3 regions of the Amycolatopsis japonica genome follow, and region 2 is predicted to be linked to each of the others. Evidence: riboswitches for the same ligand, from Rfam matches in the RefSeq annotation. Region 2 holds a riboswitch; each other region holds the start of a gene.
The links. A riboswitch is a leader RNA that binds a small molecule or an ion and turns the genes downstream of it on or off. The one in region 2 is predicted to bind S-adenosylmethionine.

Region 1: it holds a riboswitch for S-adenosylmethionine, as region 2 does, so the genes downstream of both, AJAP_RS03915 (methionine ABC transporter ATP-binding protein) here and AJAP_RS11365 (aminotransferase class V-fold PLP-dependent enzyme) in region 2, are expected to answer to the same signal.
Region 3: it holds a riboswitch for S-adenosylmethionine, as region 2 does, so the genes downstream of both, thrC (threonine synthase) here and AJAP_RS11365 (aminotransferase class V-fold PLP-dependent enzyme) in region 2, are expected to answer to the same signal.

Annotation. Positions count from the first base shown of each region.
Region 1 covers NZ_CP008953.1:774,670-778,931, reverse strand. Annotated here, with positions in the region: gene AJAP_RS03920 (4-(cytidine 5'-diphospho)-2-C-methyl-D-erythritol kinase) at 1-221, opposite strand, end outside; gene AJAP_RS03915 (methionine ABC transporter ATP-binding protein) at 344-1,354, opposite strand; SAM riboswitch class I at 1,568-1,658, opposite strand; gene rsmA (16S rRNA (adenine(1518)-N(6)/adenine(1519)-N(6))-dimethyltransferase RsmA) at 1,901-2,737, opposite strand; gene AJAP_RS03905 (GNAT family N-acetyltransferase) at 2,778-3,344, shown strand; gene AJAP_RS03900 (DUF222 domain-containing protein) at 3,506-4,262, shown strand, end outside.
Region 2 covers NZ_CP008953.1:2,326,289-2,330,550, reverse strand. Annotated here, with positions in the region: gene AJAP_RS11365 (aminotransferase class V-fold PLP-dependent enzyme) at 1-1,316, opposite strand, end outside; SAM riboswitch class IV at 1,349-1,463, opposite strand; gene AJAP_RS11360 (M23 family metallopeptidase) at 1,592-2,275, opposite strand; gene AJAP_RS11355 (potassium/proton antiporter) at 2,407-3,885, opposite strand; gene AJAP_RS11350 (ArsR/SmtB family transcription factor) at 3,998-4,262, opposite strand, start outside.
Region 3 covers NZ_CP008953.1:6,257,226-6,261,487, reverse strand. Annotated here, with positions in the region: gene AJAP_RS29035 (ComEC/Rec2 family competence protein) at 1-1,078, shown strand, start outside; gene thrC (threonine synthase) at 1,112-2,377, opposite strand; SAM riboswitch class I at 2,391-2,524, opposite strand; gene holA (DNA polymerase III subunit delta) at 2,660-3,643, shown strand; gene rpsT (30S ribosomal protein S20) at 3,697-3,957, opposite strand.

The DNA.
Region 1 (4,262 bases), 1.6 Mb from region 2:
AGGTTGTTCGCCCCTGTCGGTACGGAGCCTTCGCCTTCGCCGTAGACCTCGACACCGGGATCCTCGGTGACCGCGACGGTCACCTCGTCGGTCAAAGAAAGCGCCTGGAACACGGTCACCAGCTCGTGGTAACCGTCCGGGCGTACGTCACCGACCGACAGGTGCAGGTTGACCTTGGCGGGAACCCTGACGGTTACTGGGGGCGGTACGACGGCGAGCACCCGTCAAGCCTACGTGGCCGTTCCACTTGCGCTGTCACCAGGAGAAAAGAGAACAGGACGAGTCGGACACGAACGGGCCGCCCCGGACGGATTTCGTCCTGGGCGGCCCGTTCGTGGAGGAATCAGGCAGCGACACCCTGCGGTCCGCGGACCGGGTGGGTCACGTGGCCGCCGCGCTCGGCGATCCAGGCGAGCGCGGCGTCCGCACGCTCACCGCGGACACCGAGACGGAACCGGCCAACCGGCGTGTCGCCGATCCGGGTCAGGCCACCGCCGATGGTGGCGAGTTCGACGTCGAAGCGACCGGCGGCCTCCGGGAGCAACGCACCGACCGAGGCGAAGCCGACCAGCACGACGTCCACCGCGCGGTCGTACTTCGAGGCCTGCGCACGCCCGGTCTCGATCGCGGGAAGCAGCGCCTGCGCAGTACGGCTGTTCGGGTCGGAGACCAGGTCGAGCACGGTCCCGCGTTCGATGATCGCCCCGGCTTCCAGAACCGCGACGTCGTCGCAGACACGGCGAACCACGCCGGCGTCGGGAGTGGTGAGCAGCACGGTGACTCCGAGCTCGGCACGGGCCCGGTCGAGCACGGTGAGGACCGCGCCGGACTCCTCGGCCTGCACGCCGGCGGTCGGGTCGTCGGCCAAGAGCACGGACGGCCCGGCGGCCAGCGCCTTGGCGATGGCCACTCGGCGCAGCTGCCCTTCGGACAGGTCGCCCGGCCGCTGCCCCGCCCGGGGGGTGAGCCCGACCAGGTCGAGCAGGTTGCCGACCCGGTTGCGCCGCTGCGGCCCGTCGAGACCGAGCTGTTCGAGCGGCGAAGCGATGTTGCCGGCGATGGTGCGCTCGGCGAGCAATTCCGGTTTGGTGCTCACGACACCGACCTGCCGCCGGATCTCGCGCAGACGGCGTCCGTCGAGAGTCCCTGTGTTGAGGCCGTCGAGGCGGACGACGCCACGGTCGGGACGCTCCTGAAGACCGATGCAACGAGCGAGGGTCGACTTGCCGGAGCCGGCCGGGCCGACGACTCCGAACAGCGAGCCCGCTTGGATGTCCACGCTCACATCGCGCAGCGCGACGACGGGATTTCCGTTGAGGGGAAAGGATTTGGACAGGTTTTCGACAGTGATCACGAGAGGCTCCATGCGAATGGGGCGCTGCTTCTTTCGAGCGCGCCGACCGTCACCGAGTGACCGTCCGGAAACGGACGGTTTTCAGAGGTAAGGGAGAAGGACTCAGGCAGTAACGGTGGAGCGTCGACACGCACTTACCGTGCGGCGACCTTCATCGACGACACGTCGCCTGGTCAGCAGGAGCGGGTGGGTGACCCTGTTCATTAGGCAAAGCCTCCATCGGTCCTGGCTGTAGCACCTGCCCTGTGGAGGGTGGTTGCTGCGACTTCGGCGAGCCAGGTCTCTCAGTCGCTCGGGATGGCTCACTGAGTAAAACCGATCCCACTGGATGAAAGCAAGCGCGTAGGCGCAGATCACACGTCTGGTCGCGTCCATAATACAGGATGGGGCGTCCAGATAATGGAACACAGTCAGGCGCCTTCGACTTGCGCCAGGCGCGCTACCTGCTAAGACAACGCCGGCTCATACAGATCGAGAAGGCTTACGCACGTGCCGACGTGGCGCGGCTGACGTTCGCGCGGTGCCGGTCACATCCGAGGCAGGCGATCAACCGGCGACCGCGGCAATCCGCGCGAACTGGTGGACATCCAGCTGTTCACCGCGGGTCTTGGGGTCGATTCCCGCCTTCTCGAGCAGCTCCCCCGCGCGTTCGGCGGAACCGGCCCATGACGCCAACGCGGCACGCAAAGTCTTCCGCCGCTGGGAGAAGGCGGCGTCGACCACCGCGAACAATCGCTCCCGGTCCACGGACGACACCACCTCGCCCCGTTCGAAAGCGACCAGTGCGGAGTCCACGTTCGGAACGGGCCAGAACACCGCGCGAGGCACCGCGGCGACCTTGCGCGCCTTTCCGTACCAAGCGAGCTTGACGCTGGGGACGCCATAAGTCCGGCTCCCCGGGCCGGCCGCCATCCGGTCCGCGACCTCGGTCTGGACCATCACGAGACCGCTGGTCAGCGACGGCAGTTCAGCAAGCAGGTGAAGCACGACCGGAACTGCGACGTTGTACGGCAGGTTCGCGACGAGCGCCGTCGGACGCGCGGGCAGGTCGTCGGACGTGATCCGCAACGCGTCCGCGCCGACGACCGTCAGTCGTTCGGCCCCGCCCCGTTCGGCTGCGGTATCCGGCAATCGCCCAGCCAGCACAGGGTCGATTTCGACCGCGACGACCTCGGCGCCGGTCGCGAGCAGTCCGAGGGTCAACGAGCCGAGGCCCGGCCCGACCTCCAGCACGACGTCGCCTTCACCGACCCCCGAGAGGTCGACGATGCGTCGCACCGTATTGGGGTCGTGCACGAAGTTCTGGCCGAGCTTCTTGGTCGGACGTACGTCCAGCTCGGCCGCCAGCGCCCTGATCTCCGCAGGACCGAGCAGTTCAGTCACCCGACGATCGTAACCAGCCCCGGTGGGCCACGATTGGCCGGTGGACGACGTTGTACTCGAAGGCGAGAAAGTCCGGCTGCGCGACTGGAGGCCCGGCGACCTCCGACCGCTTCGCGACCTACTCGATCCCACGCGGCCCTGGCATGAAACGAACGGGCCCTATTTCGGCACCCCGACCGCGGCGGCGGCCGACTCGACGGCACGCGAACTCACCACGCCCAAGACCGAGCCCGTCGATCCCCGCACCAGCCTCGCCGTATGCGATCTGAAGGACGGCAGGTTGATCGGCAGGGTCAGCTGGTACTGGGAAAGCAGGCAGACCGACTGGCGGCGGATGGGGTTGGCGATCTACGACGAGCGGTACTGGGGCGGCGGATACGGCACTGAGGCCTTGCGCCTGTGGACGACCTATTTGTTCGCTCGCACCGACACGCTCCGCCTGGACTTCGCCACGTTCTCGGGGAACCCGGGGATGATCGCCGTCGGGCGGCGGCTGGGGTTCGTGGAGGAAGGCCGGTTCCGGCGCGCGCGACGCTGGGCCGGAGGCGTGCATGACGCCGTCGTCTATGGGGTGCTCCGCGAGGAGTGGGACCGGATGACCGGATGACCGCGGAGCTGTGATCCCGCCCCCACCATCCGTATGGCGTTTTCGAACCGACACGTATCCCACTCCCGTGTGATCGGCGCAGGTCAGCGCAGGCGGAGCGTAATGATCATCCACCCGATCGATACCGTGCATTCGTTCGAATCTGCCTCGACAATCGAGGGATGACCAGCAAAAACAATCCCAAGGCCTTCCCGCTCAACCTGCCGGAAGGTGACGCCGAACTGCTCCTCGACGAGTTGCAGACACGGCTACGCGAAGGGCGACGTCTGTTCGCCGAAGTCGGCCAGATCCTGGCCGAGATCGAGTCACGTGGGGTCCGAGACCTCTACGGATACAACTCGATCGCCGCCTTCTACGAGCATGTGGCTCGAGTGCCTCGAGCAGAGGCTCAGAGAGTGACCGGCAGAGCGCTCGCGCTCAATTCGAGACGGGCGCGCGACGGCACGACGATCGACCCCGTCGCGCCGTTGACCGGTGAATCGGCCAGCACCGGCGCGTTGGCCGAGGCCGGTATCGACCGGATCGTCACCGTCATGAAGAGGCTGCCGGACCACCTCGACGCGGACGAGCGGCTTGAGGCCGAAAAGGGCCTGGTCGAACTCGCGGGCGTCGCAAGACCGCGCGACGTCACGATGGCGGGCACCGACCTGCTCGCGCGACATGATCCGGATGGGAAGCCCAAAGACGATCCCGAGCCGAAACGTCAGCGAAGCGAATTCTGGTTGCGCCAGAAACGGACCGGCCGCTGGGACATGCGCGGAAACCTCGACCCCGAGACGGGCGCCCGCCTGAACGCGCTCCTGGTGCCGCGTGCGTATCCGGCTCCCGGCGAAGTAGCCGACGACCGTGCGCCCGCGGAGAGACGCGGCGACGCGTTCGCGGAGATCGTCGATCTCGCGGAGGCCGGCCCGGACATCC
Region 2 (4,262 bases):
GGATCGTTTTCCGGCACCCAGCGGCCTTCCGGCTTCTCGTACTGCCAGCGCGCGCCGCGGGCGACGATCTGGCGCAGCGCCAGGACGATCCGGTCCACGTGTTCGGTCGTGCTGCCCAGGCCGAGGCTCACGCGCACGGCCTGCTGGCCCGTCGAACCGGCGACGGCGATCAGCCGTTTGGTCGCCACGTGCGCGCAGAACGCGCCGTCCCGCACGCCGATGCCGTACTCCGCGGAAAGGACCGCGGCGAGCCAGCCAGGGTCGAAGCCGTCGACGACGAAGCTGAGCGTGCCGACGCGGTCGACCGGCGCGTCGAACAGCCGCAGTTCGGCGAAGCCGGGGATGGCGGCGAGACCGCGACGCAGCCGCGCCAGCAGTTCCTCTTCGTGGGCGACGACGCCGTCCCAGTTCGCGGCCAGCGTCTCGCAGGCGACACCGAGCGCGTAGACGCCGACAGTGTTGGGGGAACCGGCTTCGTGCCGCTCAGGTCCGGAATTCCAGACCACGGAGTCACGGCTGACGAGCTTCGTCGCTCCGCCGCCGGCGAGGTACGGCTGGGCCGCGCGCAGCCAGTCGGCGCGGCCGATCAGCGCGCCGGCACCGAAAGGCGCGTACAGCTTGTGGCCCGACAGCGCGACGTAGTCGACGTCCAGTTCGCGCACCGAGATCTTCCGGTGCGGCGCGAGCTGCGCCGCGTCGAGCGCGATCCGGGCGCCGTGCCGCCGCGCGACGGCCGCGATCTCCTTGACCGGCAACAGTTCCCCGGTCACGTTGGACGCGCCGGTGAGCACGACCAGCCGCGGCCCCTGCGGGCAGTCCGCGAGCGCTTCGTCCACAGCGGACACCGCGGCGAGGCGGGTGCGCGGCGTCTCGATCCGGCGAACGTTCGGCCCCTTCCACGGCAGCAGCGCGGCGTGGTGCTCAGTGTCGAACACGACGACCGACGTGTGCTTCGGCAGGCTGCGGGCGAGAAGGTTGAAGGAATCGGTGGTGTTGCGGGTGAACACGACGGTGTCGGTCGATCGAGCGTCGACGAAGTTTCGCAGGATTCCGCGGGTGCGCTCGTAGAGCTTGGTGGAGACCTGCGAGGCGAACCCGGCCCCGCGGTGCACGCTGGCGTACCAGGGCAGGAACTCGTCGACCGCGGCCCGCACCTTGTCCAGACAGGGGGCGCTCGCCGCGTGATCGAGGTTGGCGTAACCGATGTCGCCGCCGGTGACCAGCGGAACCCGCAGACCGGCACCCGCGACCGTCGGGATTTCTTGCGTGGCAACGGTTTCAGCAGGGGTGCCGGTGCGTTCGAGAGCGAGGGTCATCATCATCCTCCGGGCCAGGGGACCCGACGAGGATCCCGCGCTTGCCCGTCGCACCACGCGACGAGCCAGGTCCTCACCCGGGGCACCCCACCGCGGAAGGAGGGTTGCCGGTCAGCTAGCCGGGGCTTGACGCTGACACTCGTGACCTACGGACGAAGTTAGCGGATGGGCGGGCGATCGAGCCAGCCCTCGTCCGCATCTTGAGACGCCGCTCACGTACTCCGCAAGCGGGAAGAGCCGTTGCCCGGCGCCGCGCCGCGCCGGGCAACGGCAGGTCAGACCCGGAAACGGCCGGGCAGTCCGATGGTCGCGCGGGAGGAGACCTCGGTCGCGGTACCCGAGTACTGATCGGTGCCCGCGGTGAACTGCCAGCCGCCGAAGGTCTTGCCGTCGACCGCCTCGCCGTAGGCCTCGGCGACCGTGGTCGAGACCTCGTCGTAGGACTTGCCGTTCCAGTTGCCGGCGCCGACCCCGAAGTCGCGCGAGTCGCCACCCTGGGCGGCGGCCGTGGGCAGGGTCCACAAGGTGAAGTGCACATGGGCGCCGGTGCTGCTGCCACCGCAGGGCAGCGCGTTGCCGGTCCGGCCGAGGGCGTCGCCGGGGGCGACCTTCTGGCCGTCGGTGACCGAAATGTTCTCCATGTGGTAGTACCCGGTGCGCCAGCCGCCGTCGTGGTCGACGGTCACCCAGTCGCCGCCGGAGCAGTGCTGGATCCGGACGGTGCCCGCCAGCGGGGCGCGAACGGTCCTGTCGCCGGGGCTGAAGTCGATGGCGTTCTTCACGCCGGAGTTCCCGTTGTCCGAGTGGATCCCCGCCGAGTAGACCGATTGGCCCGTCTCGAAGGGCAGCCCGAACGCGGGAAAGGCACCGGCCGCCGTGGCCGTCGGGGCGGCGAGAACCACCCCGACGAGTGCCACCGAGGCCCCCAGACCGGCGAACCGCGCAGGAAGTTTCGTCACCTTGCGTACTCCTTACCCCGTGACACTCACCCATTCGATGGAGTCGATTGCGGGGAAAGTAATCCAAAAGGAGTACAGAAGGGAAGAATTTTCTGAGATCAACCGACGAACAGCTGGTGCCGGTACGTGACCTACTGGCCGGATTCGCCCTTCCACCTGGCCAGACGGCCCGCGCGGTCGACGGCCCGCAGGCGTCGTTCGGCCGCGTCACGGGCTTCGGAGGTGGTCACGACGAGTAACTGGTCGCGTTCCTGAAGCCGCGTGTTCTTGTTCGGCGTGAAGCCGGTGCCGTCGCGGACGAGGAGGCTGATCGTCGCCCCCACCGGCAGCCGCAGCTCGGCCAGGTAGACGCCGTGCATCTTCGACCCGGTGTTGATCCGGACTTGCAGGAGTTCCGCGCCCATCTCGTCGAGCGGCGCGGAGTCGACGTCGATCTCGTGCGCTTCGGCGTGCTGGGCCAGCCCGAGCGCTCGCGCGAGCGGGGTCAACGTCGCCCCTTGGAGCAGCGTCAGCACGATGACCAGCACGAACACCGCGTCGACCAGCTCCTGTGCGCCGGGCACCCCGGACGACAGCGGGATCAGCGCGAGCACGATCGGGACCGCACCGCGCAACCCGGCCCACGACAGGAACACCTGTTCTCGCCAGGGGATCTTGAACGGCAGCGCCGACAGGAGCACCGACAACGGGCGCGCCAGCAGCAACACGACCGCTCCCGCGACCAGGCCCTGGACCAGGCTCTCGAAGATCCTGCTCGGCGACGCGAACAGGCCGAGAAGCACGAACAGGCCGATCTGCGCGAGCCAGCCGAGCCCTTCGGCGAAGGAAAGCGTGTCCGACCGGTGCGGCAGCTTCGAATTCCCCAGCACCAGGGCCGCGACGTAAGTGGCGAGCAGGCCCGACGCGTGGGCGAGCTGCCCGCTCGAGTACGCCACGACGCACACCGCGACGGTGGCCAGCGGGTACAGACCGGTGGCGGGCAGCGCCGCCCGGCGCAGCGCGAACGCCCCGCCCCAGCCGAAGGCCAGGCCGATCACCAACCCGGCGGCGAGTTCGTAGACCACCAGCAGCGGCAGCGACCAGTCGACGGTCGCGCCCTCGGCGAGGACGACGACCGCAATGTAGGCCGGGGCGTCGTTGATCCCGGACTCGATCTCCAGCGCGCCCACGAGCCGCTTCCCGATGCCCGCCGATCTCAGCACGGAGAAGACCGCGGCGGCGTCGGTCGAAGCGAGGACCGCGCCCCACAGCAACGCCATCCGCCAGTCCAGGCCCAGCAACCAGTGCAAAGCCGCGCCGGTGACCGCGATACTCACCGCGACGGCCACTGTGGACAGTGCGATTCCGATGCCCAGCGAGGGTTTCACGGCCGTCCACCGGGTGGTGAGGCCACCTTCGGACAGGATCATCACCAGCGCGGCGAGGCCGAGCGACTGGGTGAGCTCGGGGTTGTCGTACTGGATGCCGAACCCGGCTTCGCCGAGCAGGACACCCATCCCCAGGTACAGCAGCAGCGAGGGAAGGCCGACGCGGATCGACACCCGGACGGCGATGACGGCGACGAGAAGCACCGCACCACCGGTGCCGAGGATGAGCGGGAGCTGCTCCATGTCGCCTCCCGTTCCGGTCGCCGTGAGGGCTCCAGAATAGTGAGGCGGTGATCGTCACACGTTCGTGTACCGGTCGAAAAGCGTCCGGATAACCTGTGTTACAGACTGTCCACTACGGACTGCGCAGGGCCACCAGGTCGACACCGAGTTCCGCGAACGGTTCTTCCGCCGCGGGAAGGACTTTCACCGCGCGGTTGCCCTCACGGGACAACCAGCCGGCGCTCACTCCGTGAGACAGTAACGCCGCGGCGACCCGGCCCGCCAAATGATCACGGCGCACTGTCCAATCCAGACAGTCGCGCAGCATCGGGCGGCGGCCGCCGTCGATCTCCACCCCCAGCGTGTCGAGCACCTCGCGCCCGCGCCCGGTCAGCGTC
Region 3 (4,262 bases), 3.9 Mb from region 2:
CGGACCGTGGTGGCCGTCGGCGGGCCGGCTGCTGGTCCGGTTGACCGAACCCGAGGCGAGCTGGCTCATCACCGTGGCCCGCCACGGCGCCCGGGCCCCGGGAGCCGTCGTGGACTGGCCGGATGGCTGGTGGGGCGGGCTTTTGGCGGCCGGACTGCTCGCCGTGCTGCTCGTCGTCATCCGGTTGCGGCACGGCCGGATCCTGCTGGCGATCGCGTTGGCCACCGGGCTGGTCGTCTTCGTACCGGTGCGGGTGCTGGCACCGGCGTGGCCACCGCCGGCATGGAACGCCGTCGCCTGTGACGTCGGACAGGGCGATGCCGTCGTCCTCGCCACAGGTGAGCAGGGCAGGGCGGTCCTGGTCGACACCGGGCCGGAACCGGGACCGGTGGACGAATGCCTGAGCAGGCTCGGCGTGGACCGCGTGCCGCTGATCGTGCTGAGTCATCTGCACGCCGACCACATCGGCGGTCTCGGATCCGTCTTCGAGGGCCGGTCGATCGGAGCGGTCGCCGTCGGCCCGGGACGGGCCCCGGCCTGGGCGTGGCAGCAGGTCGCGGACGAGACGGCGCGGCGCGGAATTCCCTTGCTGGAGCTGGAGATCGGACAACGGCTGGAATGGCAGGCGTTGTCACTCGACGTGCTGGGGCCGCGCTATGTCACCCGGCGCTCGGTCCGTGAACAGGATGGCACGGTGATCAACAACGGTTCGGTCGTCCTGCGCGCCGGGACCCCGGCGGGCCGGTTGCTGCTGACAGGCGACATCGAGCTCGCCGCGCAGTCCGACCTGATGGCCGAGGGTGCCGATCTGCGTGCCGAGATCTTGAAGGTCCCGCATCACGGAAGTCGTTACACGGCACCGGATTTCCTCAACGCCGTCGCACCGCGGGCCGCATTGGTGAGCGTCGGTGCCGGAAACACCTACGGTCATCCGAACAAGTCCACTTTGGACAGTCTGGTGGCCGTCGGCGCGGCGGTCGCCAGGACGGACACGGACGGCGACACCGCGGTGGTCGCGGACGGGCGAGGCCTCGCCCTGGTACGCCGGGGTGAGCCCCGCGGCCCGCCTCGTTCCTGAGGCGGGCCGCGCGAAACTCAGATGCCCGAGCTTTTAGATACCCAGAGCTTCGCGGACCGCGTCGGCCGAGGCGCTGACGGTGGCCTTCGGGCCGATCTTGTCCTCGACGGCGTCGAGGGTCTTGAGGCCGTCGCCGGTGATCAGCAGGACGATCTCCTCGTCCGGGTTGAGCTTGCCGGTCTCGATGAGCTTCTTGGCCGTCGCGACGGTCACGCCGCCCGCGGTCTCGGTGAAGATGCCCTCGGTGCGGGCGAGCAGCCGAATGCCCTCGACGACCTCTTCGTCAGTGACGTCTTCGATCGCGCCACCGGTGCGGTTGACCACGTCGAGGACGTAGGGACCGTCTGCGGGGTTCCCGATCGCCAGCGACCGGGCGATCGTGTCCGGCTTGACCGGCTGGACGACGTCGTGCCCGGCGCGGAAGGCCGCCGAGACGGGGGAGCAGCCGGTGGCCTGCGCGCCGAACACCTTGTACGGCGTCTCGTCGACGAGGCCGAGCTGACCGAACTCGCGGAAACCCTTGTCCACCTTGGTGAGCTGGGAACCGGAGGCGATCGGCACCACGATCTGGGAGGGAAGCCGCCAGCCGAGCTGTTCGGCGACCTCGAAGGCCAGCGTCTTGGAACCTTCCGAGTAGTAGGGCCGGACGTTCACATTGACGAACGCCCAGCTCTCCTGCTCGGCGGCGAGCTGGGTGGCGAGCCGGTTCACGTCGTCGTAGTTGCCGTCGACCGCGATCAGGTCACCGTCGTACACGGCGGTGGTGAGGATCTTGGCGCGTTCGAGGGTCTTCGGGATCAGGACGACCGACCGCCAGCCCGCGCGGGCCGCCGCGGCGGCGACGGCGTTGGCCAGGTTGCCGGTCGACGGACAGGCCAGCACGTCGAACCCGAATTCGCGGGCGGCGGCCAGCGCGACGGCGACCACGCGGTCCTTGAACGAGTGGGTGGGGTTCCCGGTGTCGTCCTTGACCCAGACCTTCTTGACGCCCAAGGCTTTCGCGAGCCTGTCGGCCTGGATGAGCCGGGTGGCGCCGGGTTCGGTGTTGGGGATCTCTTCGACGTTCGACGGAACGGGAAGGAGCTTCTTGTAGCGCCAGATGTTCTTCGGCCCGGCTTCGATGTCCTCGCGGCGCACGCGGCCGAAGTCGTAGGCGACCTCGAGCGGCGAGAAGTCCTCGGCGGAAACGAATTCGGGGGCGAGCGGCTGCCGGTGTCCCTCTTCCTTCGACACCAGTTCGACGGCCGGTCCGAGATCCGGGGTCTTGGTGGTGGAGGTCGTGCCGAGGGTTGCGGTCATCGCGAGGTTCCTTTCCTCATCTGCCCCGCCGGTGGCGGGCCGGAATTGGCACCGTGTTCGTCAGCTATCCCGCGATCGCGGGATGACAGGCTGACGCCGGTTGCCGGGGCTTCATCGGGCCGTTCCCTCTGCCCCTCTGGATGAGCGGTATTCGATTGTCGGCACGCGTGTCATCGCGTCGCCTCGCCAACACCGTACGACATGAGCCTCAGGTGGGGCCACCGTGCCCGGAACACATCACCGGACAAAGCACACGAGAGGAGGAGTGGCAGGATCGTCACCGTGACGACGCAAGCTTCCGCCCCATCGCCGCTGGTCCTGGTTCTCGGTGAGGAAGAGCTGCTGATCGAACGTGCGGTCCGCAGTGCTTCGGACGCGGCCAAAGCGGCCGACCCGACGGCGGATCTCACCCGGATCCGGGTGTCGGACCTCACAGTCCCGGCGCTCGCGGAAATGGTCAGCCCCTCGCTGTTCGCCGAGGGCAGGGTGATCGTCCTCGAATCCGCGCACGACATCTCGCAGGAACTCGCCGACGGGGTGATGGCCTACGTCAAGGCGCCCGCCGACGGCATCGTGCTCGTCGTCGTGCACAGCGGAGGCGGCCGGAGCAAGGCCGCGAAAGGGCTTCCAGCCGCCTTGAAGAAGGCGGGCGCGGAGGTAGTCGAGTGCCCGAAGCTGACCAAGGCCGCCGAGCGGGAATCCTTTGTCCGCAACGAGGTCCGCCGGGTCGGCGGGAAGATCGACGGTGCGGCCGTGCTGGCGTTGATCGACGCCGTCGGCTCGGATCTGCGCGAGCTGTCGTCGGCGGCGACCCAGCTCGTCGCGGACGCCGGCGGGGCGGTCGACGAGCAGGCCGTCCGGCGCTACCACCGTGGCCGCGCGGACGTGAACGGTTTCGCCGTCGCCGAGAAGGCCGTCGCCGGTGACAAGGCGGCGGCGCTGGAGTCGCTGCGCTGGGCGATGCAGCTGGGCGTACCGCATGTGCTGGTCGCGGACGCGCTCGCCGACGCCGTCCGCACGATCGCGCGGGTGTCCGGCGCCGGTCGCGGGAACCCGAATCAGATGGCGGGCGAGCTGGGGATGCCGCCATGGAAGGTGCGCAAGGCGCAGGGGCAGGCCCGCGGCTGGGGGCAGGACGGTCTGGCCACCGCGATGAGGGTGGTCGCCAGGCTCAACGCCGAGGTCAAGGGGGTGGCGGCCAATCCGGAGTACGCCTTGGAGCGGGCTGTCCTGGAGGTCGTCGACGCCCACGGCACAAGCCGCTGAGAACGGCGAAGGGCCCCGGCGACGTGAGTCGGCCGGGGCCCTTCGAAAGCCGATCAGAGAGAGTTCGCGCGCTTCGCGAGCGCGGACTTCTTGTTGGCGGCCTGGTTGGCGTGGATGACGCCCTTGGTCACGGCCTTGTCCAGCTTCTTGGCCGCGTCCTTCTGCAGCTCCAGGGCCTTGGCCTTGTCACCGGCGTCGGCGGCCTCGCGGAACTTGCGGATCGCGGTCTTCACCGAGGACCGGATCGCCTGGTTGCGCTGACGCGCCTTCTCGTTGGTGGTGATGCGCTTGATCTGCGACTTGATGTTGGCCACGGGGGCGCTCCTCTTGAATCTCTCGGTGGTTTCACCGCCGCGCTGTGACCGGCCCTGCGTGCTCGTGAGAGCGGCGCGGGTTTCCTCCATGACGGAATGCCACACGACGGTGAAGCGCAAGCTTAACAGCCGTCCCGGCGCGGCTCGCGCCAGCCTCGGGCGGGCTGCTTGCGGTACGGTGAAGATCGTAGTGCCTAGGGTTCCGCCGCCTGCCCGTTCAGCGAAACACACAATCAGGGCAGACGGGACCGGTCCGAGCGGCACCATCGGCGGAGCCGGAAGCACCGCCGTTCATCTGACGGGAC